Paraneptunicella aestuarii: one gene and its partner. The protein of the gene in region 1 interacts with the protein of each later gene in a pairwise test. Links are inferred from orthologs where the notes say so. Each region holds a gene or a part of one and is shown in the gene's direction. Other genes may lie near its edges.

The links.
Region 2: the proteins of trkA (region 1) and ptsN interact in binary tests that used the Escherichia coli proteins (3 or more experiments, as listed by UniProt). The link is inferred for Paraneptunicella aestuarii from one-to-one orthologs.

What each region holds. Positions count from the first base shown.
Region 1 is NZ_CP074570.1:17,962-21,137, reverse strand. What follows is about bases 11-2,853. They hold trkA (Trk system potassium transporter TrkA), read left to right. Parts: upstream 11-663; coding sequence 664-2,043; downstream 2,044-2,853. Other genes in these bases: KIH87_RS00065 (TrkH family potassium uptake protein), read right to left, coding at 2,662-2,853; KIH87_RS00070 (hypothetical protein), read left to right, coding at 2,138-2,629; rsmB (16S rRNA (cytosine(967)-C(5))-methyltransferase RsmB), read left to right, coding at 11-563. Also shown: more of rsmB, read left to right, coding at 1-10; more of KIH87_RS00065, read right to left, coding at 2,854-3,176. UniProt on the Escherichia coli protein: Part of the constitutive potassium transport systems TrkG and TrkH. May regulate the transport activity of TrkG and TrkH systems. Binds to NAD(+) and NADH.
Region 2 is NZ_CP074570.1:4,497,355-4,500,474, reverse strand. The notes cover bases 334-3,120. They hold ptsN (PTS IIA-like nitrogen regulatory protein PtsN), read left to right. Parts: upstream 334-1,398; coding sequence 1,399-1,842; downstream 1,843-3,120. Other genes in these bases: KIH87_RS17505 (HPr family phosphocarrier protein), read left to right, coding at 2,722-2,994; rapZ (RNase adapter RapZ), read left to right, coding at 1,839-2,684; hpf (ribosome hibernation promoting factor), read left to right, coding at 1,085-1,372; KIH87_RS17525 (RNA polymerase factor sigma-54), read left to right, coding at 334-1,057. Also shown: more of KIH87_RS17525, read left to right, coding at 1-333. UniProt on the Escherichia coli protein: Seems to have a role in regulating nitrogen assimilation.

The sequences.
Region 1 (3,176 bases):
CTGTACTAGACGCCTGTTGTGCTCCCGGAGGCAAAACCTGCCACATTTTGGAAAGCCAACCAGGATTGTCTGAATGCATCGCCATTGATAATGATGAGTATCGGCTAAAACGGGTTCACGAAAACTTGTCTCGTCTACAACTGAGCGCGCATGTGAAATGTGCAGATGTTGCAGAAACAAGCCAATGGTGGGATGGGAAACCCTTCGACAGAATACTGTTAGATGCTCCTTGTTCAGCTACAGGTGTCATTAGGCGTCATCCCGATATCCTTTGGTTACGTAAGTCTTCCGATATAGAAGCACTTACAAACATACAAAAAACAATTTTAGATGCACTGTGGCAAACGCTTAAACCTGGCGGAGTGATGATCTACGCCACTTGCTCAATATTGGCAGAAGAAAATCAGGAACAAATTCGCCAATTCCTGCAACGCACAACAGATGCAAAACTGTTGCCGTTACACGGAAATGACTCAGAAGCTAATCCGGGAAGACAAATTTTACCGGGAGAACAACAGATGGATGGCTTCTATTATGCCAGACTGCTAAAGTCTATAGAGTAGATAACATCAGTTCGGGATAAGAAAAGGTTTTGAGATGGTTATTTTCAGGGACTTCTTCGTTAAATAACAACTTACGAGCACATTTTAGGTATCACTAAGCATGAAAATCATCATTTTAGGCGCAGGACAAGTTGGTGCTACCCTGGCGGAAAATTTGGTGGGTGAGAAAAATGAAATCACCGTTATTGATTCCGACACCTCCAAACTACGCTTGCTACAAGATCGATTAGATTTGCAAGTTGTTACCGGAATAGGCTCTCACCCGGATGTATTAAAAGAAGCAGGAGCTGAAGACGCCGACATGTTGGTGGCGGTAACCAACAGCGACGAAAGTAACATGTTGGCCTGCCAGATTGCCTATAGCCTGTTCAAAACACCCACAAAAATTGCTCGTATCCGCTCAGAACAATACATTATTTATCAAAAGCATCTGTTCAAGCACCAAGACATTCCTGTTGATCACCTTATTGCACCGGAACAGCTGGTGACTAACGCAATCAAGCGATTGATTGACTATCCCGGGGCACTGCAAGTTGTGGAATTCGCCGAAGGCCGCGCCAGTCTGGTAGCGGTTAAAGCCTATTATGGTGGCTTGTTGGTTGGGCACGCGCTATCGGCACTAAAAGAACATATTCCGAATGTCGATACTCGCGTAGCCGCGATTTATCGCCGTGGTAAGCCAATCCGTCCTCTGGGTACAACCGTTATCGAAGCCGATGATGAAGTCTTCTTTATTGCGGCAACCAAGCATATTCGCGCGGTAATGAGTGAACTGCAAAAACTGGAAAGCAATTACAAGCGCATTATGATCGCAGGTGGTGGCTTAATTGGCGCAGGCTTAGCCAAACAACTTGAACATGATCATCAGGTTAAACTGATTGAATTCAATCCTGAACGAGCCAAATACCTTTCAACGCAATTAGACAGAACTATTGTGTTTTTGGGCGATGCTTCGGATCAGGAATTATTGGCAGAAGAACAGGTTGAACAAGTCGATGCATTTTTGGCTGTAACCAACGACGATGAAGCCAATATCATGTCGGCCATGTTGGCAAAACGCATGGGAGCCAAAAAGGCAATGGTGCTGATCCAACGAAGCGCTTACGTCGATTTGGTACAAGGTGGGGAAATTGATATTGCCTTCTCACCCCAGCAAGCAACCATATCCGCCCTACTGACTCACATTCGCCGAGGCGACATTGTGAACGTTTATTCTTTACGCCGAGGCGCAGCAGAAGCTATCGAAGCGATTGCGCATGGAGACAGTACAACCTCTAAAGTGGTAGGCCGAGCTATCTCTGAAATTCGCCTTCCTCCCGGTACAACCATCGGTGCCATTGTTCGTCAGGAAGAAGTGGTTATCGCCCACAGCAATACCGTGATCGAAGCAGACGATCACATCATTTTGTTCCTGGTTGATAAGAAGTACATTGGTGACGTAGAGAAGCTGTTCCAGCCTAGTGCTCTCTTCTTTGGCTAAGAGATTTTAACCAAAGATTGATTAGGTTAATATTTACACCCTCAATAAGATAAAGTAGATTCACTGCCTTTAATTTCAAACTTGATAAAGAGCAATGAATAAGAAACTACATATCGTCATCGGGGATTCCAATGCAAGGAAAAGCTCTACAATCCGATGCTTAACTGGTGCAGGGCAAGGGTTTTCAAGAAAAATCCTTGAAATAGAATTAATGAATAACTCAGTTATTCTTGTCTATGTTAAACAATCAGCGCTCCAAGAAAATTACAGATTAAAAACTCCCGAAGAATTTATCGATTTCATAAAATCAGAAAAGCCTGAGCACTTTTTGTTTGCCCTAAGAGCTAAAGGTACTACTCATAAAGGAAAGCAATATCCCGATTGTACAGTCTATATAGAAGAGTTTATTAAGGCAGGAATTGAGATAGAAAGTATAGCCCTACTAGGTTCGACTGCCATTGGGCGCAGAAGCGATATAGTTAAAATCGTTCCCAGCACTTGCGCAATAGTGGAAGAGGCAAATTCAGCGGCTCAACCAGCAAACAAAACCGCAGCTAAAGTAAGAAAAACTTGGGGATGGCTGTAACTTCCGCAGCCACTCACTTTGTACTTAACGTATTAACTACGCCAAAACGTTGGCGAGAACAGCACTAGCAATGAGAATACTTCCAAGCGTCCAAATAACATAGCCGCAATCAAGATCCATTTCCCGGAATCACTCACGTAAGAATAAGTGGAAGAGACATCGCCCAAACCAGGGCCCAGGTTATTCAGCATGGCGCCTGTGGCGGAAAAAGCGGTTAAGTCATCCATTCCGGTCGCAATCAAACAAATCATAATCACCACAAATATCAGCGCATAAGCAGAGAAGAACCCCCATACCGCTTCAACCACTCGATCTGGTAAAGCGCGATCGCCTAACTTAACCGAATACACCGCTTTGGGATGAATCAAACGATCAACCTCACGTTTGCCCTGTAAATAAAGCAGAAACACACGAATGACTTTTAAGCCACCGCCTGTCGACCCTGCACAACCACCGATGAAACTGGAAAAAATGAGTAAGATAGGTAGAAACACTGGCCAACTGGAAAAGTCTGCCGTTGCAAAGCCAGCGGTTGTACTAATAGAAA
Region 2 (3,120 bases), 4.5 Mb from region 1 along the record:
GCAAATGCGCTTAACCCCTTTCTCTGAAACTGACGAAGCTATTGCCATTGCTATTATTGATGCGGTTGATGATTCCGGATATTTAAAGATTTCCAGCGAAGAAATACTTCAGGGTTTAGACTTGGAAGATGTAGAGCTGGAAGAAGTGGAATGTGTTCGTAAACGTATTCAATGGTTCGATCCTGTTGGATGTGCGTCTCATACACCACAAGAATGCTTATTGGTTCAGCTATCACAATTTAAAGATGACACGCCTTGGCTGAAAGAAGCGCGTGACATTCTGAAAAATTTTTCAGACCTGTTAATGAGCAAAGACTTCCGCACATTAATGCGTAAGGCTAAGCTGAAAGAAGAGCAACTTCGTGAAGTGCTGCGGTTATTACAGACGTTAAATCCGCATCCCGGCAGTGAAATTAATCCCCAACAGCCGGATTACATTATTCCTGATGTATCGGTAAGTAAGAAAAACGGACGTTGGATGGTAGAATTAAACCCTGATAGCGTGCCAAAGCTGAATATTAATCAGCAATATGCTGCGATGAGTAAAAGTGCCAAAAGCAGCAATGATAGCCAGTTTATTCGCAATCATGTGCAAGAAGCGCGCTGGTTTATCAAAAGTATTGAAAGTCGCAATGAAACCTTGTTGAAAGTAGCCAATTGTATCGTTCAACAGCAACAAGGATTTTTTGAACATGGGCCTGAAATGATGAAGCCTATGGTGTTAAATGATGTGGCTGAAATGGTAGATATGCATGAGTCAACAATTTCCCGGGTTACGACCCAGAAATATATGCATACTCCCAGAGGTATCTTTGAGTTGAAGTATTTTTTTAGTAGCCATGTTGCTACTGAGAATGGCGGAGAATGCTCTTCAACCGCTATTCGTGCATTGATTAAAAAGCTGGTGGCTGCCGAGAATCAGGCTAAACCACTCAGCGATAGCAAGATTGCCGAATTGTTGGCCGACCAAGGTATTATGGTGGCTCGGCGAACAATCGCAAAATACCGGGAATCGCTCTCGATCCCTCCGTCTAACCAACGTAAGAGCTTGTTATAGGCTCGTTCCCAAAAAAGGAAGACGATCATGCAAATTAATCTAACTGGTCATCACGTAGAAATTACCGACGCATTACGCGACTATGTTGATAATAAATTTACTAAATTGGAGCGTCACTTCGATCATATTAATAATGTTCACGTGATCCTGAATGTAGAGAAGCTAAGTCAGAAAGCAGAAGCTAAACTACATATTGATGGCGGTGAAATCTTCGCGGCATCTGAACATGAAGATATGTATGCTGCTATTGATTCTTTGATTGATAAACTGGATCGCCAGGTTATTAAATACAAAGAGAAACTTAAAAAGCACTAATTAGAGCTTAAAGCAGTACCAGAAAAATGGATATTAAAGACATCCTTGCACCCAACGGCATTAAACGTGCCATTGGGTGCTCAAGTAAAAAGCGAATCCTTGAACTTTTGAGTCTGTTAGCCGCAGATGTGTCTGATGAAATAGACTCAGAGGAAGTTCTCACCAGTTTATTGAGTAGAGAACGCATGGGAAGTACGGGCATTGGGCATGGCATTGCACTTCCTCATGGACGTTTGCCCGGTTTGCTAAAACCTATCGCTTTAATTATTACCTGTCAGGATGGAATAGAGTTTGACGCTATCGACAATCAACCTGTTGATATTTTCTTTGCGATTCTGGTTCCAGAAAACGATACCACCGACCATCTCAAAATCCTCTCAGCGATTGCCAATAAACTCAACGATCGAGACATTGTTCGTAAGTTACGTAAAGCTGAGTCAGAACAAGCTTTGTATGAGGCTTTGGTATGAAACTGATTATCATCAGTGGTCACTCAGGTTCAGGAAAGACCATCGTGCTCAGAGCGTTGGAAGATCTGGGCTACTACTGTGTCGATAATATTCCGGTAAACTTGCTGCCAACCCTCACCCATACGGTTGAAAATGAGTATGAAGAAGTGGCGGTGAGCATTGATGTTAGAAACATTCCCAAAGATCCTGACGAACTGAACGAAATTCTTGATTACTTACCCACTAATTGGGAAGTGACCGTTGTCTTCCTTGATTCCAGTGACGATGTGCTATTGAAGCGCTTTAGTGAAACTCGTCGTCTGCATCCGCTTTCGAAACAAAAAATGTCTCTTACTGAGGCGATAAAAGCTGAGCGTAGAGTGCTTGCTCCAATCGCTGAGCGTGCTGATTTGTATATTGATACCGACAAGCTATCGGTTCATCAATTGGCAGAATTAGTGCGAGAGCGCATTTTGGGCAAGAAAAGCTCAAGATTAGTGTTGGTATTTGAATCTTTTGGCTTCAAGCACGGTATTCCTAAAGATGCCGATTATGTGTTTGATGCCCGTTTTTTACCCAACCCTCATTGGGAACCTGAACTTAAGCCATTAACCGGCCTTGACTCACCTGTTCAGGTGTTTCTTGGTTCTCAACCAATCGTTGCCAAATTTGTCTGGCAAATCCAAAGTTTAATTGCGACCTGGTTACCGCATTTGGAACGCAATAATCGCAGCTATGTTACTGTCGCCGTTGGTTGCACTGGTGGTCAACACCGTTCGGTATATGTCGTCGAAATGTTAGCTAATGTATTTAAAGCCTCTCATCCAGATGTACAAGTGAGACACCGCGAATTAAGCAGTTAATGCCAATCTACCCTGTAAGATTGAAGTGAGTGAGTGTATGAGACTGGAAAAGAATCTTGTTATTGTAAATAAACTGGGCTTACATGCTCGCGCTGCAACGCAGCTTGTTAAAGTCGCCCAACAGTTTAAAGCTGAAATCACCCTGATACAGGGAGACAAAACTGCTTCTGCCGCCAGTGTTTTGGGCCTGATGATGCTGGAAAGCTATCAGGGTAAAGAAGTGACGGTCGTGTCGGAAGGTGAAGATGCTGAAATGGCTTTAGCTGCGATTGAAGAGCTCATTACGGCAAAATTCAACGAAGAAGAATAACACCCGTACCTTTCTTGCTACACTTGTTATAGACTATACGGCTATAAGAGCAGGTTAAGCAGACCTAACCAACAAACGAATTAGTCAGATAAAACAAAACGTTGGCGAAGTCATACTATCGTCATC